4 regions of the Achromobacter animicus genome follow, and region 4 is predicted to be linked to each of the others. Evidence: predicted binding sites of a transcription regulator. Region 4 holds the regulator's gene; each other region holds the start of a gene.
The links. The regulator FNR, encoded in region 4, switches genes on or off when oxygen is low (the NO sensors DNR and NnrR bind a similar motif). The targets are predictions, from matches to a motif close to TTGATNNNNATCAA.
Positions count from the first base shown of each region.

Region 1: the regulator FNR is predicted to act here: its motif matches at 3,896-3,909, upstream of AB3147_RS26785 (DASS family sodium-coupled anion symporter).
Region 2: the regulator FNR is predicted to act here: its motif matches at 4,371-4,384, upstream of AB3147_RS15355 (ribonucleoside triphosphate reductase).
Region 3: the regulator FNR is predicted to act here: its motif matches at 1,661-1,674, upstream of adhP (alcohol dehydrogenase AdhP).

Region 1 covers NZ_JAYGJK010000001.1:5,858,818-5,864,323, reverse strand. Annotated here, with positions in the region: gene AB3147_RS26795 (IS256 family transposase) at 1-574, opposite strand, end outside; gene AB3147_RS26790 (Ldh family oxidoreductase) at 1,230-2,279, opposite strand; gene AB3147_RS26785 (DASS family sodium-coupled anion symporter) at 2,289-3,782, opposite strand; gene slmA (nucleoid occlusion factor SlmA) at 4,085-4,660, opposite strand; gene AB3147_RS26775 (pyrimidine 5'-nucleotidase) at 4,712-5,458, opposite strand; gene argB (acetylglutamate kinase) at 5,502-5,506, opposite strand, start outside.
Region 2 covers NZ_JAYGJK010000001.1:3,389,567-3,395,072, reverse strand. Annotated here, with positions in the region: gene AB3147_RS15370 (aminotransferase-like domain-containing protein) at 1-1,238, shown strand, start outside; gene AB3147_RS15365 (anaerobic ribonucleoside-triphosphate reductase activating protein) at 1,229-2,056, opposite strand; gene nrdD (anaerobic ribonucleoside-triphosphate reductase) at 2,022-2,204, opposite strand; gene AB3147_RS15355 (ribonucleoside triphosphate reductase) at 2,299-4,293, opposite strand; gene AB3147_RS15350 (DUF3325 domain-containing protein) at 4,460-4,810, opposite strand; gene AB3147_RS15345 (hypothetical protein) at 5,095-5,506, shown strand, end outside.
Region 3 covers NZ_JAYGJK010000001.1:4,666,357-4,671,862, reverse strand. Annotated here, with positions in the region: gene AB3147_RS21365 (LacI family DNA-binding transcriptional regulator) at 1-468, opposite strand, end outside; gene adhP (alcohol dehydrogenase AdhP) at 577-1,602, opposite strand; gene AB3147_RS21355 (ribbon-helix-helix domain-containing protein) at 1,802-2,188, shown strand; gene AB3147_RS21350 (TetR/AcrR family transcriptional regulator) at 2,272-2,859, opposite strand; gene AB3147_RS21345 (MFS transporter) at 2,995-4,203, shown strand; gene AB3147_RS21340 (MFS transporter) at 4,188-5,417, shown strand; gene pbpG (D-alanyl-D-alanine endopeptidase) at 5,478-5,506, opposite strand, start outside.
Region 4 covers NZ_JAYGJK010000001.1:3,915,634-3,921,139, forward strand. Annotated here, with positions in the region: gene clpB (ATP-dependent chaperone ClpB) at 1-1,010, opposite strand, end outside; gene AB3147_RS17890 (gamma-glutamylcyclotransferase family protein) at 1,149-1,583, shown strand; gene fnr (fumarate/nitrate reduction transcriptional regulator Fnr) at 1,681-2,409, shown strand; gene AB3147_RS17900 (hypothetical protein) at 2,424-3,593, shown strand; gene AB3147_RS17905 (ArsR/SmtB family transcription factor) at 3,669-4,106, shown strand; gene AB3147_RS17910 (SRPBCC family protein) at 4,007-4,456, shown strand; gene AB3147_RS17915 (DUF899 domain-containing protein) at 4,536-5,237, shown strand; gene AB3147_RS17920 (hypothetical protein) at 5,188-5,506, shown strand, end outside.

The DNA of each region.
Region 1 (5,506 bases), 1.9 Mb from region 4:
TGCGCACCACGCCGTCCTCGCGGATCTTGACCCTCAGCGCGTCGAAGAACACCACCGGATACATCGTCTCCAGGGGCCGCGTTTGCCAGGCGGTGACCTCGTCCATCACCGCGTCGGTCACCGAGCTGACGAACTCCGGCGAGACTTCCGTGCCGTACTGCTCGAGCAGAAACCCTTGGATTTCGCGCACCGTCATGCCGCGGGCGTACATGGCGATGATCTTGTCGTCGAACCCGGTAAAGCGGCGCTCGTGCTTGGGGATCAGGATCGGGGCGAAGCTGCCATCGCGGTCGCGTGGGATCTCTACCCGAAGCGGCCCATCATCGGTCAGGACCGTCTTGGAGCTCTTGCCGTTGCGTTGATTGGTGGCCTGCTCGGGGCGCTCGCCGCCCGCCGGGTAGCCCAGATGGTGGCCCAATTCCGCTCCAAGGGCCCGTTCGATCAGCGCCTTCTTGAACGCCATCGACAGGTCCTGCACCGCCTCGGCGGTCATCGGGCCTTTGACGAATTGATCAACCAGCTCGGCGGGAATCGCCGGCAGTTCCCTCAGCGGTGTCTTTTTCTTGGTAGCCATACATGCTCCTTGAGCAACATGTTAGGCCCCAAACACAAAATTTATGACACTCCCCGACCCGTTCGCGCGCCGCCCATCGGGCACTGGAGTTCAAGTGACGATTAATGGCCAGGCTAGCGCGATTTGCAGCTGGTTTTAGGCACCGGAATGAGCGACGGGTTTCGATCTTCTGCCGGTGTCAGACACCGGAAACGGTCTTACGAGTTTGCTGGTGTCAAACACCGGAATCAGTCTTACGCGTTTGCTGGCGTCAGGCACCTGTAGCAATTGCAGCCACACGCGAAGCGTCATCGCCGCGACGCAAGACGCCGCGTAAGCCCCCAAAGGCCGCCCGCGCGGCCGGCCGGGGGCGGGCCCCGCAAGATCTTTCTCTCTCCCCCCACCGTGGGCAAGAACCTAAAGAACCCAACTCGCCCCGCCGCCAGCAAAGCTGAAGCAACTGGAGCACGTCGTAGCGGGGGCTTGGGTGCGCGGGGCGTGTAGATGCGCCCGACGGAAACCGAAGGGAGCCGAAGGCGGACGAGGTTGAGGACGGGGCAGTCCGGAGCGAAGGCTCCGGACCGCAATCGTAGCCCCGCGCACCCAAGCCCCCGCTGCGGCGGGCGTCTAAAGAACCTGACTCGATGCCAGCCTAACCACCGCCATCCAAAGCACCCTAAGGCAACGCGTCAGGCACCCCAAGCTCCACGGCCAACTTCGTCAACCCATCCCAGATCCGGCTATCAAATTCCACCGAATCCGCATTGACCGCCCGATTCCGAGCTTCGTATTCACCCGGATACTGCACCGACTCAACCCCAGGCTGCGGCTTGCACGCATGCAGGTAGTCGATGAACGCGCCGACTTCCATCGACCGCCAGTCAGTATTGAAGTCCACCTGCGGATCGAGCAGCAGCGCGAACATGTTGTTGGTCGCCACCCCGATGCGCGGATGTTCAGGCTGGATCGTGCCGCCGCCGGACAGCACACCCGCGAGCAGTTCCGCCACCAGTCCCAGCGCATAGCCCTTGTGGCCGCCGAAGGGCAGCAGGGCACCAGGCGGATCGGTAAAGAGCGCACCCGGGTCAGTCGTCGGATTGCCCTCTGCATCGATCAGCGACCCTGGCGGCGCCTGTTCACCCTTGGCAGCCAGCACGCGCGCCTTGTTCACCGCGATCGAGCTGGTCGCCATGTCCACAATGAACGGCGGGCGGCCGCCAGGCAACGGGCCCGCGAAGCACAGCGGATTCGTGGTCAGGCACGCTTGCGCGCCGCCGAACGGGGCGACGGTGGGCGAGCGGTTGATCACGTTGGTAAAGGCCAGCAGGATCAGCCCCTTGGCCGCCACCATTTCACCGAAATGGCCCATGCGGCCAAGGTGATGGCTGTGGCGCAGGGTCAGAATGCACTGGCCGTGTTCCTGCGTGCGCTCGATCGCCTTTTCGATGACCACCTTGCCCACGTATTGACCCAGTCCGTGGTGGCCATCGTAGGCCAGCATGGCGCCGCGGTCGTTGAGGAGTTCGGGGCGGCCGTCGGGCTGAGCCAGGCCCTCGGACAGCACGCGGCGGTAATTCGTCAGGATCGACAGGCCGTGGCTTGTGTAGCCAACACGGTCGGATTCCACCAGATGCTCGGCCACGTCGCGGGCGATGTCTTCCGGCACGCCTTGTGCCATCAGCACCCGGCTGCCGTATTCGTTGGCTTGGGCTAGCGTGATTTTCATGACGACTCCTTACAGCCAGCCCAGCCAGCGCCAGTACGTCATGCCCATCAGCAGCATCAAGAGGTAGCCGACGATGGTCACGATGATGCCGACCTTGGCGAACTGCTTGGCGTTGAAAGTTTCGGTGCCCAGGCACACCATGTTCTGCGGTGCGTTGATGGGCAGGATGAAGCCGTAGCTGACCACGAAGCCCAGCAGCATCGTCATGCCCAGGCGGCTGAAGTCGCCCGGCAGCGTTGCCAGCACCGAAATCAGGATGGGCAGCATGGCCGAGGTCAGCGCGGTGGCGCTGGCAAAGCCCAGGTGGATGACGATCAGGAAGGCCGCCAGGATGGCGAAGATGGCGAGGGGGCCAAGATGGTCCAGGCCGGTGTGCAGCACCACCTGGTTGCCCAGCCACTGGCCAGCCTGCGTCGTGAGCAGCGCCGTGCCCAGGCTGATACCCACGCCGAACACGATCACCGTGCCCCATGGGATACGCGATTGCACGTCTTTCCACGTCATCACGCCAAAGCGCGGCAGCATCAGCAGCACGAGGCCGAAGTAGGTGGTCGAGGTGGTGTCGAACTTGTGCAGCTTGCCTTCGGTGGACCAGAACAGCAGCAGCATGACCGACACGGCCATCAGGCGCTTTTGCGCACCGGTCATGGGACCCAGGTCGAGCAGCGATTTCTCGACGGCTTCCTTGCCGCCGGCGATGCTGTTGCTTTCAGGCGGCAGCAGCTTGAGCACGATGACGATCAGCACGGCCGACATGATCAGCGACCAGGGGGCGCCGGCGATCAGCCAGTCCGACCACGCCACGCGTTCGCCCAGCATCTTTTCCATGAAGCCGACCGTCAGCAGGTTCTGCGCGGCGGCGGTCTGGATGCCGACGTTCCAGATGCTGGTGGCCTGGGCCACGATGATCATGATGCCGGCCGCGATGTTCGAGCGCTTGTCCACGCCGAAGGCAGCGATGACGCCCATCATGATCGGCACCACGGCGGCGCTGCGCGCGGTGGCGCTGGGCACGACCAGGCTCAGCACGATCGTCACGGCGATACATCCGATGAGGATGCGGCGCGTGCTGGTGCCAACCTTGGACAGTGTTACCAGCGCGATGCGCCGGTCCAGTCCGGTGAATGTCATGGCGGCGGCAATGAACAAGGCGCCGGTGACGAGCGCCAGCGCCGAGTTCGCAAAGCCCGTCAGCGCCATGCTGATGGCGGCGGACGTGCCGTAGAGAACGTTGGGGTCTTTGATGGTGGGCGCGGTGCCCAGAAGGAAAGCCATCAGCGTCGTGATCATGATCGCGCTGGCTTCATACGACACGGCTTCGGTGATCCACACGACCACGGCGAACGCGAGGATTGCCAGCATGCGGTGGCCTGCAACGGGCAGGTCCGCGGGCAGGGGCATCATTAAAACGCCGATCATCACGAGGATGCCGGCGATGAGCCCGATTGGAATCTTGGTTTTCTTGGGGGCTTGCGAGGCGGGGACTGCGGTTTCCGCGGCCATATCCTTCTCCGGTTGAGGTCAAACTGACGAAACACCGCCCGCGAGCACGGGGTCAATCAAATCGGTGTGTCGACGCTACAGGATGATCGTGACGGCATTGTGGAAAACCCGTATTGATGAACGTCAAGAAGGTGGAGAACAGCGCTTGTGGAAAACTCGTCCTGGGCATTATGCTCGTCGCCCCCCGCGCGGGGCAAGCATGCGAGTGTTGCATCGGCGCGAACCAATCGGATCACGATGCGTGCGGTCGACCCACGAAAAGAACCGGGATTGGTACGTGAAATGGCGCTAATTCGGGCGCATCAGCCCAAGGCCAGGCGCAGCTGTTCGTCCAGATGCAGCGTGGGCGTGACGCGCCATCCGCTTTGCGCGTAGCGCAGCCAGCGGCCCAGCACCAAATGCGTCAGCAGGCTGGCATGCGCGGCAATGTTGGCTTCCTGCGGCAGGCCGCCGTCGGTGATGGCGATGCGCAGCGATTGCTTCAACGACGCCTCGATGCGGTCGTTGATGTGGTTGATACGCTCCTGCAGCCGGTTGTCTTCCGTGACCAGTGCATCGCCGGTCAGCACGCGGGTCATGCCCTTGTTGCGCTCCGAGAACGTCAGCAGCATGGAGACCGTCTTGTGGGCTTGAGGCAATCCGTAGGGCTCGGCGGTGGCGATCTGGTTCACCAGCGTGAAGATGCTGGTTTCGATGAACTCGATCAGTCCTTCGAACATCTGCGCCTTGCTTGCGAAGTGCCGGTAGAGGGCGGCTTCGGAGACCTCCAGACGCGCGGCCAGAGCGGCCGTGGTGATGCGGGACGCGTGCGGCTGTTCCAGCATTTCGGCCAGAGTCTGCAGAATCTGGGTCTTGCGCTCGCCGGGTTTGCTCGCCATGGGAGGGACTGCTTCGCGCAGGATGACGGGTGGAGGGGATGCTGCGAGCCGTCAGCCCCGCAGGGGGCGTCGGCGTAACAATAAATCACTGACGCAGTTTACCCGCAAGTCGACGTAGGCCGGGCGGTGCGAGCGTCCGCGGCCGAAGGGCGTGCCGGGGTGATACACGTGGACCGTCTTCAGGCCAGCCAGACGGGCGCCCCGCAGGTTGGCTAACGTATCTTCGACCAGCACGGCGCGGTGGGCGGGAACGCCTTCGCGCGCCAGCACGTAGCGCAGCAGCGCCGCGGAGGGCTTGGGCCGGAACTCGCCATGCAACCGCATGTGCTCGATGGCCCACAGGCTGTCGAACTGGCGCAGTATGCCCAGTTGCGACAGGACGGACCGCGCATAGTGGAGCGGCGCGTTGGTCAGCAGGACCTTGCGCCCGGGCAGGCGGCGCAGCTTGTAGGCAAGCGCCTTTTCCGAGCGCATCAACGGCGCGACGTCGAAGTCGTGGCTGCGATGCAGGAATTCGTGGGCATCCACGCCGTGGTGGCGCACCATGCCGATCATGGTGGCGCCGTAGCGTTTCCAGTACTGCTTGCGCACGAGGTTGGCGGCATCCACGTCCACGTTTAGCGCCTCGGCCACCGCCATCGTCATGCCGTGGTCGATCTTGGAGAAGATGGCGTGCGAGGTGTCGTGGAGCGTATTGTCCAGATCGAACAGCCACAGGCGCGCGGGCGCGCCTGTGGCAATCCCGCGGGAGCGGCGCATCCGCACCGCGGGCCGCAGCAACTGGCGTCGCACTTGCATCATGACGATCGCGCGGCGCGCCGTGCTGCGGGGGTGTGCGTCATCAGT
Region 2 (5,506 bases), 530 kb from region 4:
AAATGCTGGTGGCGCGCGGGCTGGTCGAACCGCGGCGTGGCTCGGGCTTTTACGTGCTGGACGTCGATCACGCGCGCCCGGCCGCGGACGAAGAGCCGGGGCAATTGAGCCGGGCGATGGACATCGTGTGGCTGATGCGCGAACAGCTCAAGACCCAACCGGATGCGGTCGCCGTGGGCGACGGCTTTCCGCCGGTGGAGTGGCTGGCGGACATGCGCATGGATCGCTATCACCAGAAGGTGGTGCGCACGGGGCTGGGCGCGCTGTTCCGCTACGGCAGCCGATTTGGCTATGCGCCGCTGCGCGAAAGCCTGGTCCGCAAGCTGGGCGACGTGGGCATCAACACCGCGCCGTCGCAACTGGTGCTGACGCATGGCGCCAACGAGGCAATGGATCTGGTGATCCGCTACTTCCTGCCGCCGGGGTCGACGGTGCTGGTGGACAATCCCGGCTACTACCCGCTCTTTGGCAAGCTGAAGCTGGCCGGCGTGCGAATGCTGGGCGTGCCGCGCCTGCCTGACGGGCCGGACGTCGTTGCACTGGAATCGTTGCTGCAGCGCGAAAAGCCGCGCCTCTTCTTTACGCAGTCGATCGCGCACAATCCCACCGGCTCGGACATGTCGCCGGCCAAGGCCTATAAGATCCTGCAACTGTCAGAGCGCTACAACCTGATGGTGGTCGAAAACGACCCCCTGGCGGACTTCAAGCCCACGTCGTCGGTCAGGCTGTCGGCGCTGGATCAGCTTGAGCGCACCATCTACATCGGTAGCTTCTCGAAGTCTTTCTCGGCGGCGTTGCGCGTGGGTTTCATCGCGTGCAACGCCGCGCTGGCAAGCGACCTGGCCGATCTGAAGGCGCTGGTGCACGTCAGCAGCTCTGAGTATTGCGAGCGCATGGTGGACGTGATGCTGCGCGAGGGCCATTACGAGCGGCATCTGGTGCGTCTGCGGCAGCGGCTGGAAGCTGCGACCGGCCAGGCGTTGCAGGTGCTGGATTCGCTGGGCGCGCAGGTGTTCACGCGGCCGACCAGTTCGTTGTATCTGTGGTCTGCGTTTCCCGGCGTGGCGGATTCGCTGACGCTGGCCGCGGCGCTGATGCCCGAGAAGGTCATCATGGCGCCGGGTCGCGTGTTCAGCGTGGATCCCACGGCGGTGTCGCCGTGGTCCCGCTGCAATGTGGGCGCCGTGGTGTCGCCGCGCTTCCACGCCACCCTGGCTGCGCATCTGGATCAGCGATAGGAGAATTCCTGAAAGGCCTGCCGCAGCTCGCCCTGCGCCTGGTTGCTGAGCGCTCGCGCGACGGGTGCGCCGGGCGCGGCGCGCGCGGCCTGCACCGCAAATTGGCGCACGCCGCGGCGGGCCAGTTCCCGCGCCAGCGCCATCAGCCGCGATTCGTCCAGCCAGTCGGGATGCCACGTGATGCGGCATTCGAAATCCAGTCCTGCAGACAGCAACTGCGTCAGGCACGCCAGCGCCGGTCGCTGGGAATCGCGCCGGCCCGTGATGTCGTCGTAAGCCTTGGCGTCCGCCTTGATGTCCATGCCCACCCAGTCCAGATGACGCAGCACGTCGGCCAGCCGTAGCGGGTAGATGCCCGCGGTGTGCAGGCCCACGCGGTAGCCCATGCGTTTGACGTCGCGGATCATGGCGGGCAGGCGCGGCTCGCTCAGCGGCTCGCCGCCTGAGAACACAACGGCGTCCAGGAGGCCCTTGCGGGTTTCGAGGAAGGCGCGGACCTCGCGCCAGTCATAGCGGGCGGCGCGCGTCTGGAGTTCGACGTTGTGGCAATAGTGACAGCGCCACGGGCAGCCCGAAATGAAGACGACCGCGGCCAGTTGGCCGGGCCAGTCGACGGTGGAAAAAGGCACCAGCCCGCCCACGGCGGGCGAGTGCCGGGGCAGGGGCTGGATAACCGGCTGCGGCGGTGCGGCATAGGCCGGCCGATCCGCCAGCAGGCGAATGGCCTGGGCGGCGGGCCGGCCGGCGCCGCCGGCCTGCGAGTTGCCCTGGGGCGATCCGCCTTCAGGCACTGCGTTCGACGAAGAAGCGGCGCTCATTGAATTCGCCCTGTTTGCCGGTGTTGAAGGAAGAAACCGGGCGGTGGTAGCCCATCACCCGGGTCCAGACTTCGCAGCGCACGCGCTGGCTGTCGTCCAGTTGGACAGCCGGAGCGGACGCAGCGACGGGAGCGGTCAAGGTTTGCATAGGTTTTCCTCGGAAAGTGATGCCGGACGCTTGCCCGGCGGGTAAAGGACGGCGCGCGCCGGTAGCTTGCGCACCGTCCCGGATTCCGGCAACGCTAGGCCGGGGTGCAGCAAGACGATTGCTTGGCCAGCAGTTCCGCGTCGCACTTGGGGCAGAACTCGTGGTGCCCGGCCAGGTAGCCGTGATTCGGGCAGATGGAGAAAGTGGGCGTGACCGTGATGTACGGCAGGCGGAAATTGGTGAGCGCGCGGCGAACGAGCTGCTTGCAGGCCTCGGCGGTGGACACGGCCTCGTTCATGTACAGGTGCAGCACGGTGCCGCCCGTGTACTTGCTTTGCAGCGTTTCCTGCAATTGCAGCGCGTGGAAGGGATCGTCTGTGTAGCCCACCGGCAACTGGCTGGAGTTTGTGTAGTACGGCTGGGCGTCCGTGCCCGCTTGCAGGATGCCGGGGTAGCGCTTGCGGTCTTCGCGGGCGAACCGGTACGTGGTGCCCTCGGCCGGCGTGGCTTCAAGGTTGTAGAGGTGGCCGGTTTCTTCCTGGAATTCGGTCATGCGCTGGCGCACGCGGTCCAGAAGGCGCACCGCAAAGGCGTGGCCGGCGGGCGTGGTCACGTCTTCGGCATCGTCCGTGAAGTTGCGGATCATCTCGTTGATGCCGTTCACGCCCAGCGTGCTGAAGTGATTGCGCAGCGTGCCCAGGTAGCGGCGGGTGTAGGGGTAGAGGCCCTGGTCGATGTAGCGCTGCACTACCTTGCGCTTGGTTTCCAGCACGTCGCGGCCCAGCGCCAGCAGGTGGTCCAGGCGCGCCATCAGCCGCGCTTCGTCGCCGCGGCAGGTATGGCCCAGACGGGCGCAGTTCACAGTCACCACGCCGACCGAACCGGTCTGCTCGGCCGAACCGAACAGGCCGTTGCCGCGCTTGAGGAGTTCGCGCAGGTCGAGCTGCAGGCGGCAGCACATGGAGCGCACCATGTGCGGCTCCAGGTCGGAGTTCAGGAAGTTCTGGAAGTACGGCAATCCGTAGCGCGCCGTCATTTCAAAGAGGCGCTCGGTATTGGGATGGTCCCAGTCGAAATCGGGCGTGATGTTGTAGGTGGGAATGGGGAACGTGAACACGCGGCCCTTCGCGTCGCCGGCCATCATGACCTCGATGTACGCGCGGTTGATCATGTCCATCTCGGCCTGCAGGTCGCCGTAGGAAAACGGCATTTCCTCGCCGCCCACGTAAGGGATCTGGTCCTTCAGGTCGGCCGGGCAGGTCCAGTCGAACGTGAGGTTGGTGAAGGGCGTTTGTGTGCCCCAGCGGCTGGGCACGTTCAGGTTGAAGATGAGTTCCTGGATGGATTGCTTGACGTCCGCATAGGTCATCGCGTCGCGGCGGATGAAGGGCGCCATGTAGGTGTCGAACGAGCTGAACGCCTGCGCGCCGGCCCATTCGTTCTGCAGCGTGCCCAGGAAGTTGACGATCTGGCCGATGGCGGCCGACATGTGTTTGGGCGGCGTGGATTCGACCTTGCCGGGAATGCCGTTGAAGCCTTCGGTCAGCAACTGGCGCAGCGACCAGCCGGCGCAGTAGCCGCTGAGCATGTCCAGGTCGTGGATGTGGATGTCGCCTTCGCGGTGGGCATGGCCGGCTTCCGGCGTGAAGACGTTGGACAGCCAATAGTTGGCAGTGACCTTGCCGGCGACGTTCAGGATGAGGCCGCCCAGACTGTAGCCCTGATTGGCGTTGGCGTTGACGCGCCAATCGCGCTGTTCCAGATACTCTTCCATGGCGCTTTCGACGTCGACCAGCGTATGGCGCAGCGAACGCAGGCGGGCGTGCTGCTCGCGGTGGACGATGTAGGCGCGCGCCGTGCGCCAGTGGCCTGCCTGGACCAGCACGTCTTCGACGCGGTTCTGGATGGTTTCGACGCCGGGGCAGACGTTGCCGTCCAGCTTTGCGATGACGGTGCCGGTCAGCGCGCGTGCGCCTTGCAGGTCCAACTCCCCGGTGCTTTGGCCCGCCGCCGCCATGGCTTGCGCGATCTTCTCGCTATCGAATGCAACGACGCGGCCGTCGCGCTTGAGGATGTGTTGGATTTCCATTGTTGGCACCATATGTAGTGGAGTGCGACTACTCTATCACCACATATGGTGCTGGAACCGCTGGATGTGGATGCCGGTTGACCCGCATCAAATGGCCGAAAACCGTCGTGAATTTGCGCAATGCGGCGATCGGTCGCACCCGGCGCCTGCGGCCGGCCCGGCCGGATCAGAAGCCGATGCTCACGCCCAGCAGGGAAATCGCCACCGCGACCGCGGCCGTGCCGGCGGCCGGCCGCGGGGCCCATGACAGCAGGCCGAACCACAGCAGCGCGCCTGCGGACAGCCAGCCCAGCCAGACCACCATCCCCAGCACGTCGCCCCACAGGCCCACGCAGGGAAGGATGGCCAGCCCCATCAACAGGACCCCGGCGCCGCGCAGGACGCGCGTGTGGCCGGCGTGCGGATTGCGCGTCCAGACCTGGTGATAGTGACGGGGGGTGGCGAGCGCCAGGCAAGCCATGCCGGCGTAGGTCAGCAGCAAGGCCATCGCGATGGCGCAGAGGTCGTTCATGGTCATGCGGCTGCTTTGTTGCGCGGGTCGCTGTGCCTGCCGGGTGGCGCGACGCCCTTGCGCTGTTGTGGGTAATGCCCCCGATTCTACGGGAATCGGCGCGGCGTCCGGCTTTGGAGCGCTTTGTATTTTCTGCACAGCTTCCGGGCCGCCACTGCTCTCAAGGCGGCAATCGCCTGTGCGGTTCGGCGGACGCAGCCTCGGGAACGCGAATTGCTGTGTTCGCGCCTCCATCGGAAGCGATCGCCCGCCGTGCGCATCGTTGATGACCTACGACAAGGAGCCCAACCATGAAACGCAAAGCCGGAAACGCCCGCCAGATCAAGGAGCTGCTGTACCAGGCGCTGGAAACTGAGATCGGCGGCCTTGCCATTTACGAGACTGCGGTCAGCTGTGCCATCAATGAAGACCTGAAGAAAGAATGGCTGGGCTATCTGGAAGAAACCCGCACCCATCGCCGTGTGTTGCTGACGGTGTTCGAACAACTGAAGCTGGACCCGCAGGCCAAGTCGCCGGGCCGCGACGTAGTGCGTCACCTGGGCGAATCGCTGGTTCGGGCGATGAAGATGGCCATCAACGCCGGCGACCCGGCCGCGGCTCAGCTGGTGGCGACCGAATGCGTGGTGCTGGCAGAGACCAAGGACCACGCCAACTGGTCGCTGATCGGGCTGATTGCCGAGCAGCAATCGGGCGAAGAAGCCA
Region 3 (5,506 bases), 750 kb from region 4:
CTGCGTCCTGCCGGTCGGGGTCAGCACCGTGCGCATCATGACCACGCCGTCGGGCCGCCGGCCCAGGATCGCTTGCAGGGCGGACACTTCCAGTTCGGGGTCGTATCCGCTTTCGGTCAGCATCATCTGATAGCCGTGGCGGCTGAGGTGCAGGCTGAGCGTCTGCAGCGCCTCCAGAAACACAGGGCTGCCCAGCGTGGGCACCGTCACCGCCACCAGACGGCTGCGGCCGCTGGCCAGGCCGCCGGCAACCAGGTCCTGAACGTACCCGGTCTGGGCGATGGCGTCGTGGATGAGCTTGACGGTGCGTTCAGGTACGTTCTCGGGGGCGTTCAGCACCCGCGACACCGTGTGCATCGACATGCCCGCCACGCGCGCGACGTCCGCAATGGTCACCCGGCCAGACCCGCGCCGAGGCGCGCGGCTGGTGGCAGGCTTGCTGCGACGCTCAGTGGGAGGAGGGGACATGCGGCCTCTCTGGGATCAGGGTAGGCCGGATTGTACCGAGCCGCCGCCACGAAAAAGCGCCCGCTGCGGCACATGCCGCAGCGGACGCTTTTGGGGCGCGCGCAGGTATCAGGCGAAGTCGAGCACGATGCGGCCTTCGATCTGGCCCTGCTTCATGCGGTCGAACACGCTGTTGATGTTGTCCAGGCTTTCGGTGGCGACGGTGGCGTGGACCTTGCCCTCTTCGGCAAACTGCAGCGACTCCTGCAGATCCAGCCGCGATCCCACGATGGAGCCGCGCACGGTGACGCCGTTAAGCACCATGTCGAAGATCGACAGCGGGAAATCCCCCGGCGGCAACCCGTTCAGCGAAATCGTGCCGCCCCGGCGCACCATGCCCAGCGCCTGCTCGAACGCCTTGGGCGACACCGCGGTGATCAGCGCGCCATGCGCACCGCCGATCTCCCGCTTCAGGTAAGCAGCCGGATCCGTGGTCAGCGCATTGACGGTGACTTCCGCACCCAGGCGGCGCGCGAAGTCCAACTTGGCGTCGTCGATGTCCACCGCCGCCACGTTCAGGCCCATTGCCTTGGCGTACTGCACCGCCATGTGGCCCAAGCCGCCAATCCCCGAAACGACCACCCAGTTGCCAGGCCGGGTGTCCGTCATTTTCAGGCCCTTGTACACGGTGACGCCGGCACACAGCACCGGGGCCACATCGACGAAGCCGACGCTCTTGGGCAGCAGGCCCACGTAATCGGCTGCCGCCAGCGCGTACTCGGCGAAACCGCCGTTGACGGAGTAGCCCGTGTTCTGCTGCGATTCGCACAGGGTTTCCCAGCCGCCCAGGCAGTGCTCGCAATGGCCGCAGGCGGAATACAGCCACGGGATCCCGACGCGGTCGCCTTCCTTGACGTGCGTGACACCGGCGCCCGCGGCGACGACGTAGCCGACGCCCTCGTGGCCGGGAATGAAAGGGGGATTGGGTTTGACGGGCCAGTCGCCTTCGACGGCGTGCAGGTCCGTGTGACAGACACCGCAGGCTTCGATCTTTACCAGGAGTTCGCCCGGACCCGGGCGCGGCACGGCGACTTCCTCGATTACCAGCGGTTGGCCAAACGCGCGTGCGACTGCTGCCTTCATGGTCTTGTTCATCACTACCTCCGAAGTCTGATCAGTTTGACTATGCTCGGCCGCTTGGGCGGCTAAAACCATGATGTACATCAATCAGCGCGGGAAGGTACAACTCGTCACCGAGTCGGGGGCCGTATTGCGGCCGGCGCGGCAATCGTCGTACAGTCGTTCGCAGGCGCGCCGTTCCCGGCAGCGTGTCGCCGATGCCCAGGAGCCGTCCATGTGTGAAATCTTCATCCGCGCCACCGAGCACTCCTACGCCTGCGAAACCCGATCGTTGCGCCTGCACGGAGTGGCGACCAGCCTTCGGCTCGAGCACCTGTTTTGGCAGGTGCTGGAAGAAATCGCCGGCCGCGACGGCATGCGGGTCACGCAACTGATCGAACGCCTGTACGACGAACTGGTCGAGTACCGCGGCGAGGCCGCCAACTTCACCTCGTTCCTGCGCGTATGCTGCCTGCGGTATCAGTTGCTGCAGGCCGAAGGCCGCATTCCCCGGGATGCCCGCGTGCCGATCCAATCGCTCAATGCCCAAGCCGTCCTGGAAGGGCTGCCGCCGTCGCTGTGCGATGCCCAACCCGTTCCCGCGAAGCGCCGCGCGGCATGACGACATAGCGCGCGCTGACTTGGCGAGCAGGCGTCGCTCCATGCCCGCCCGCGGCAGCAACAGGTCCCGCGCATTCGTGCTGCCTACCGTGTCGCCAACAGTCCCCGCAGCAATAGCTCCAATGCCGCGCTGCCCCGCGCCAGCCGCGCACTGCCATCTTCGCCGTCGGCAATCCAGAACGCGGCTTCGGCCAGACTGCCGTAAATCAGCGAAGCGAGCGCCTGCGCATCCGCGTCGGCCACAATCCCCTGCTGGATGAGGTTGTCGATCAGGCGCTGCATAGACGCCACGCAATGGCGTTGTGATTCCGGGGATGCGCCACCCAGCACCGCCGTGGCGTCGCGCAGCACGATGCGCTGGATCTCGGGCTCCAGCGCCATTTCCAGGTAGGCATGGCAGCGTTTTCGAAAGCCTTCCCATGCGTCGTCGGAGCGGTCCGAGATCGTCTGAAGGCGCGCATCCATCTCGGCGTCGATCTGCGCCACGACCGCCGACAGCAATCCCTTCTTGTCGCCGAAGTGGTGGTATAGCGCGCCACGGGTCAGTCCCGCCTGCGCAGTGAGGTCGTCCATCGAAGTGGCGGCATAGCCGTGCGCCGCAAAGCACTGTCTGGCCGTTGCGAGCAGCGTGGCGCGGGTTTCTTCCATCTCGGCGCGCGTGCGGCGAACCATTCCTCTCTCCTTACATACGACGCGTATGATTATTTACAAACAGTCCGTATGAATATACGATCTTATTCATACGGACTGTTTGTATTGTCGCCGGCCGGCCGTGCAGCGGCAAGCCGATACCTGCTGGAGAGATGAATGACCAACCCTTATGGCGACCTTTTCGCCGCTCGCGGCACGCGGGGCTTTGCCTTGGCGGGCCTCGTGGCGCGGATCCCGCTGCCGATGACCGGCATCGGCATCATCACCATGCTGTCGCAACTGCGTGGCGGCTATGCCTTGGCGGGAGCTGTTTCCGCCACCTTTGTGCTGACCTATGCGCTGCTGTCGCCGCAGATTTCCCGACTGGTGGACCGGCATGGGCAAATGCGCGTGCTACCCGTCGCCACGGCCGTTAGCGTCATCGGATTTTTGATCCTGCTTGGCGGTTCGTGGTGGCAGGCGGCCAACTGGACGCTGTTTGCCGGCGCCTTGCTGGCGGGTTTCATGCCAAGCATGTCCGCAATGGTGCGGGCGCGCTGGGCCGTGCTATACCGGGGCCAGCCGCGTTTGCAGACGGCTTACTCCCTGGAAACGGTGCTCGACGAAGTCACGTTCATCGCCGGGCCGCCATTGTCGGTCGGACTGTCGGTCGCGGTGTATCCCCAGGCCGGTCCGCTGGTCGCGGCACTGTTGCTGATGGTTGGTGTGTTCGCGCTGGTCGTGCAGCGGGACACCGAACCGCCCGTCCAGGCGCAAGACGCCGCCACCACGGACGCCGGATCGGTGATCCGATCGGCGCACGTTTGTGTGCTGGCGCTGCTGATGGTGGCGATGGGCATCATCGTGGGCACGGTGGACATCGTGAGCGTGGCCTTCGCCGAACAGATGGGCCAGCCGGCCGCGGCCAGTCTGGTGCTGTCGGCTTATGCCGTGGGTTCCTGCGCGGCCGGACTGTTGTACGGCGCGCTCAAGGTAAAGACGCCACAGCATCGCCTCTTGCTGCTGTGCGGTCTGGCAATCGCAGCCACCACCTTGCCATTCCTGCTCGTCGGCAGCATCGCCGCGCTGGCTGGCGCCGTGCTGGTTGCTGGAGTGTTCTTCGCGCCGACCATGATCGTCGCCATGTCGCTGGTCGAGCGCCTGGTGCCCGAGCAACGCCTGACCGAAGGCATGACTTGGCTGCTGGCCGGATTGAATGTCGGCGTTGCGCTGGGCGCTGCGTTATCCGGCCACGTGGTGGATGGCGGTGGGGCACGGGCGGGCTTCGCCGTCGCGGTCGGCGCAGGCGGGGTAGTGCTGTTGGTGGCGATGTGGGGGCATCGGCGCCTGAGCGCCCATGGCTCGCCGGCATGGCGGGCCGCGTGATGGCGGCCCGGTCATTATGGCTGGCCGTCGGGGCGGCCAGTCTTGCCACTTTCTCCGTCGTGACCACTGAAATGCTGCCGGTAGGTCTGCTGACGCCCATTGCCGACACGATGCGCGTCTCCACGGGATCCGCCGGGCTGACGATCTCGCTGCCCGCGTTGCTGGCTGCGCTGTTCGCGCCGTTGGTGGTGATCGCATCGGGCGGCATGGATCGGCGCAAGATCCTGAGCGGCCTGCTGGGTCTGCTGGTGATCGCCAACGTGGGTTCGGCATTCGCGCCCGGCATGGGTTGGCTACTCGCGGCGCGCGTCCTCGTCGGATTCTGCATGGATGGCATATGGGCCATCGCCGGCGGCCTGGCTGCACGGCTTGTGCCGCACGGCGCTGTCGGCTTGGCGACATCCATCATCTTTGGCGGCGTCGCCGCCGCATCCGTGATGGGCGTGCCGCTCGGCTCGCTGATTGGAGAACTCGCCGGGTGGCGCTGGGCCTTCGCAAGCATGGCCGTCTTCAGCGCGCTGGTGCTGGCGCTTCATCTTGCTGTCATGCCGGCGTTGCCCGTGGCCAGTTCGGCCTCCGCGCGCCAGTTCGGCGCGCAACTGGCCAATCGCGGATTGCGGGCGGGGCTGCTGCTGACGTTGTTGCTGGTGACCGGGCACTTCACGGCCTTCACCTTCGTGCGTCCGCTGTTGCTGTCGGTGTCGGGGTTCGACGCGCAATGGATCGGCGCGTTGCTGTTTGCCTATGGACTCGCGGGCATCGTCGGCAACTTCCTCGCTGGCATCGCCGCGGCGCAGCGCACCGTGCCGACCTTGACGGCAATTGCGCTGGGATTGCTGCTGACACCGGCCCTGTTCCTGGCCGTGGGCGGTTTTCCTATCGGCGGTGGTGTGGCGCTCGTGGCATGGGGCCTGGCCTATGGCGGCGTGTCTGTCGGCCTCATGACCTGGATGATGAAGGCCGCGCCGGGGCATGTGGAAGTCGCCACCGCGCTGTATGTGGCCGTGTTCAATATCGGCATTTCACTCGGATCATGGGCAGGCGGCCAGATCGTCGATGGCTTCGGCTTGACCAGCAATCTGTTTGCGGCGGGAGGGTTGGCTGCCGCAGCGCTGCTGGTGCTGGCGCTGTATGCCAGCCTGGGGAAGCAGGGCGCGAAAGCCGGCTCTGATGGAAAGCCCGCGAAGTGCAGTGCGCAAGTGCGCGCCAAATGAGGAAAGGGCCCGATGCAATCGGGCCCTTCATTTTTGCTACACGCAGCGGTCAGCCGGCCATCAGCCCCCGGCGCCTATCGACGCCATCG
Region 4 (5,506 bases):
ACCAGCACCTTCTGGAAGCGCCGCTCAAGCGCCGCGTCCTTCTCGATGTACTTGCGGTATTCGTCCAGCGTGGTGGCGCCGATGCAATGCAGCTCGCCGCGCGCGAGCGCCGGCTTGAGCATGTTGCCCGCATCCATCGCGCCTTCGGCCTTGCCCGCACCCACCATGGTGTGCAGCTCGTCGATGAACACGATGTTGCGGCCGTCGTCCTGGCCCAGCTCTTTCAGCACGGCCTTCAGGCGCTCTTCGAACTCGCCGCGGAACTTGGCGCCCGCCAGCAGCGCCGCCAGGTCCAGCGACAGCACGCGCTTGCCGCGCAGGGTCTCGGGCACTTCGTCGTTGACGATGCGCTGCGCCAGGCCTTCGACGATGGCGGTCTTGCCGACGCCGGGTTCGCCGATCAGCACGGGGTTGTTCTTGGTCCGGCGCTGCAGGATCTGGATGGTGCGGCGGATTTCGTCGTCGCGGCCGATGACCGGATCCAGCTTGCCCTGGCGGGCGCGCTCGGTCAGGTCCAGCGTGTACTTGGAAAGGGCCTCGCGGTTGGCTTCGCCTTCCGCGCCCGACACGTTCTCGCCGCCGCGCACGGCGTCGATCGCCGCTTCCAGGGCCTTTTTCTGCAGGCCCGCGTCGCGCAGAATGCGGCCGGCTTCACCCTTGTCGTCGGCCAGCGCGAGCAGGAAGAGTTCGCTGGCGATATAGGTGTCACCGCGGCGGGAGGCTTCCTTGTCGGTACGGGTCAGCACGCCCTGCAGGTCGCGGCCCACCTGCACGTTGTCTTCGCCCTGCACCTGCGGCAAGCCCTTCAGGGCGGACTCCAGGGCCGGGCCCAGTCGGTTGACCGCCACGCCGGCACGCGCCAGCAAACTGCCCGCGCCGCTGTCGGAATCCGACAACAGGGCGGACAGCACGTGGACAGGTTCGATGTAGGGGTGGTCGTTGCGGGCGGCCAGACTTTGGGCGTCTGCCAACGCTTGTTGAAACTTGGTCGTCAGTTTGTCGAATCGCATAATGGTCGTATTGGCTTGTGGGGAGCCTGACCGATCCGTGCCGGCTGGCTCGATAACCTGAATATGTGGCCGGGTGAGACAATTTCAACACCCGGCGCCTCTCATGGTCTTCTTCGACGTGCACCAGCAAACAGAGCAATGAGCATATACGTTTTTGTGTACGGCACCCTACGGGCCGGCGAAATCAACGACCTCGCCCGGGCGGCCGCAGCGCGCGGTTTGCCGGCCGCCAGCCACGTCGGCGCGGCCAGCGTGCCCGGCATGCTGGTCGATTTTGGCGACTGGCCCGGGCTCATCCCCGTGCAGGACGGCCGGCGCGTGCGCGGCGACGTTTTCCAGGTGGAACCGGCGTTGATCGCCCTGATGGACGAGATCGAAGAATACCAGCCCGGCAAGCCCTGCTGCTTCGTGCGCCGCACGGTTACCGCCCGTCTGGAAGGCGCCGGCCCGACCAGTCTGCTGCCCTGCGAGTACTATCCGATCGACCCCGCGTTTCGGGCCGCGGCGGTCGATATCGCCGGGGAAGACTGGATTGCTCATCGCCTTTCCAGAACAAAGCAGGACGCCCGGTAAGACACCCGTAGTAACAACGGACTACAATAGACGCCTGTCTCGTGCTTCACACCCGTTCCGGCGCCCGCCGTGCAATGGGCACTCTAAAGGTCATCGTATGCAAAAACGGGTCCCCATTGCCCCTGATGCCGCCCACTGTTCCACGTGCATGCTGGGTCACGTCTGCGTTCCCGTGGGCATGGCAGCCGCCGAAGTCGAAAAGCTGGACGAACTGGTCAAAGAGCGCGTCCGCGTGGAAAAAGGCAAGACGCTCTTTTCGCTGGATCATCCGCTCGACGCCGTCTACGGCGTGCGCTTCGGCAGCTTGAAAACGCAACTTGAAGACGCCACCGGCCAGATCCAGATCACCGGCTTCCATCTGCCCGGCGAGATCGTCGGCATGGACGGCATGCTGGATGGCAAGCACGTGTCGGCCGCCGTGGCGCTCGAAGATTCCGAGGTCTGCGTCATCCGCCTGAACGAAGTCGATCGCGTCGCGTCGCACCTGCCGTCGCTGCAACAGCAATTCCGCCGCCTCATGAGCCGCGAGATCACCCGCTCGCACCAGATGCTGGCGTCGCTGGGCTCCATGCGGTCGGAACAGCGCCTGGCCGCATTCCTGTTGAACCTCTCGCAGCGCTATGCGTCGCTGGGCTACTCGTCCACCGAGTTCGTGCTGCGCATGAGCCGCGAAGAAATCGGCAACTATCTGGGCCTGACGCTGGAAACGGTCAGCCGTCTGTTCTCGCGCTTTGCCCGCGACGGCCTCATCAAGATCAACCAGCGCGAAGTCCGCATCCTGGACCTGCCCGCGCTCAAGCAACTGCTGGGACTCGAAAGCTGCTGAGGGGTCGCCGCGCCATGCGCCGCGCGCCTGCCACATCCCTGACCCGCACGGCGCTGGCGGCCTCGCTCGCCCTGGCCACCCTGCTGGCTTGCGGCGCTGCGCATGCGCAGACGCCGCTGCCCGACCCCTACGACTACGACGAAGCCACGCCCGTGCCCAAGCGCGCGGCGCCGCTGCGCTGGCAGGCGGTTGAATTGGGCCGCCCCGGAAACCGGTACAAGATGCCGGTCTACGCCAACCGGGATCTGGCCAAGGACGACCTGCGCGGCATCAAGCAAGTGCTCATCGTCATCCACGGCGTCAAGCGCGACGCCGACAACTACTACGAAACCGCCGCCGCGCTGGTCGCCGCCGACCCGGCGCGCGCCGGCGACACGCTGGTGCTGGCCCCGCGGTTTTCCGGCTCGATCGACTCGGGCTTCGCGGGCATGGCCGCCTGGCGCAAGGCCAGCTGGGAAGACGGCCAGGAAAGCGTCCAGGCCACGGGCCGGCCCGCCCCCGTCACCTCGTTCCAGGTTCTGGACGACCTGCTGCGCAGCCTGGACGACCGCAAGCGCCTGCCGTCGCTCGCCGGCCTGGTGCTTGCCGGCCATTCGGCCGGCGCGCAGTTAGTGCACCGGTATGCCGTGCTGAACAACGTGGACGGGGTGTTGCGCCGCGACGGCCTGACCCTGCGGTACGTGGTCGCCAACCCCTCTTCCTACCTGTACCTGACCAACGAACGGCCACGCGCCGACGGCAAAGGCTACGCGCCCTACGAGCGCGGCATCTGCCCCACCTACAACCAGTACAAGTACGGCACGGACAAGCTGCCCGCCTACGCCGGCGAATCCGACGATTCCCGCCTCTTCGTGCGCTACGCGGCGCGCGATGTGGTCTACCTGCTGGGCGGCGCGGACAACAACCCGGAGCACCGGCTGCTGGACAAAGCCTGCGGCGCCGAAGCCCAGGGCGCCACCCGGCTCGCGCGCGGCACCGGCTATGTCCAGTACGAGCACGTGCTGGCCGCCCGAGGCTCCAAGCCCGTCCCCCTGCGTCACAGCGCCTTCGAAGTCGGCGGCGTGGGCCACGACGGCAAGCGCATGTTCGGCTCGGTCTGCGGCGTGCGAGCGCTGCTGGGCGGCGACGCCCCGGCCAGCAACACCGCCGCGGCCTGCGACATCATCAAGCCGCGCGGCAAGTAACGCGCTTCACCCCTAGGGAAAGTCCGAAGCCATCGCGCTTGACACGCGCTGGTGGCAGACCTAAAACTTAACCTTATGGTTAAGTTAAATGATGATGCTCTCGATGCCATCTTCTCCGCGCTGGCGGATGGCACGCGCCGCCGGGTGCTGGCGGACCTGGAACAGGGCTCGGCCTCGGTCAGCACGCTGGCCCGACCCCACGCCATGTCCCTGCCCGCCTTTATGAAACACCTGCGGGTGCTGGAAGAGGCCGGCCTCATCGCGCGCGCCAAGGACGGGCGGGTCGTGCGCTGCACGTTGTCTCCCGAACCCATGCGCGCCGCCGCCGGCTGGCTGGCACGGTACGAAAGGTTCTGGACCGGCCAACTGGATTCGCTGGCGCGATATCTCTATCACGAAGAGGAAATCCACCCATGGAAAACCGAATCTCCCCCCTCGAGCTGCGGCTCCAGCGCCGCTTCGACTCCCCCGTCGAACGCGTCTGGCGAGCCTGGACCGACCCGCAAGCGCTGATGCGCTGGTTCGGCCCGGCGGGCACGCAACGCGTGTTGCTGGCCGAAACCGATGTGCGGGTGGGCGGCGCTTATGAAGTCGGCTTCATCACCGCAGACGGCGGGGAACACTACGCCAGCGGCCGCTACCAGGAAGTCGCGCTGCATCGCCGTCTGGTGTTCACCTGGGCATGGCGCGACACGCCGCAGGAAACCTCACTGATCACGCTGGACTTCACCTCGGCAGACGGGGGCACCGAGCTTGCCTTCCTGCAGACACCGTTCGTCGACGAGCCCACCCGCGACGGCCACGAGAATGGCTGGTCCGGCGCCATGGACCGGCTGGCGGACCACCTGGCCGGCAAGGCCTGAACCTGGCGCCCCGGACCTGTCCGCCGGATCCGAACTTGACCCCCGGGTCCAAGCGCCCGGCACGCAAAGGAGACGCACGATGCAAACCGATCATCCCGTCGTATCCCGCCCCCAATGGACCGTTGCCCGCGAGGCGCTGTTGCGGCGCGAAAAGGAACTGACCCACGCCTCGGACGCCCTGGCCCGCGACCGCATGGCGCTGCCGTGGGTGCGAGTGGACAAGCCCTACGCCTTTGAAGGCGCGCACGGCATGCAAGGTCTGGATGCCCTGTTCCAAGGCAGGCGCCAGCTCATCGTCTATCACTTCATGTTCAGTCCGGACTGGGAGGACGGGTGCGTGGGCTGCTCGCTCCTGGCCGATCACCTGGACAGCGCGCTCATGCACCTGCGGCACCACGACGTGACGGTGGTGGCTGTCTCGCGCGCGCCGTATGCCCGCCTGGCCGCCTTCCAGGCCCGCATGGGCTGGCAGTTTGACTGGTACTCGTCAGCGGACAGCGATTTCAATTTCGACTTCGAAGCCTCCGTGCCGCAGGCGGATGGCGCCGTCGAGGAACGTCCAGGGGCCAGCGCGTTCTTCCGTGATCCCGACGGCGAAATCTTTCACACCTACTCGGCCTTCGAACGCGGCGTGGAGCGCCTGGCGGGGGCCTACAACTACCTCGACATCGCGCCGCTGGGCCGCAACGAAAACGGCCCGTACTTCGATGTTCGCGACTGGGTGCGCCACCATGACCGATACGGCGACACCCCGCGCCAAGCCTGCCACGACCACCGCTAGGCCGCGGGCCACGGCCGGCATGGCTGGCCTGTGGCTGGCGTGCCTGGCGGCCATGGGCGCCGGACTGATTGTGGACACGTGGCGCACGCCCGCCGCGCTGTTGGCCAGCGAGTGCGGTGCGCCGGGAACGCTGGCGCAACTGGCATGGCGGCACGTCGAGCTGATGCCGGCCAGCTCGGCCGCGATGGCGCTGGCGGCGCTGCTGCCCTGGTCCCAGCTGTCCGGGACTCGATGGCCCTGGGTTCAATTGCTTTGGTCCCGCGTGCCTC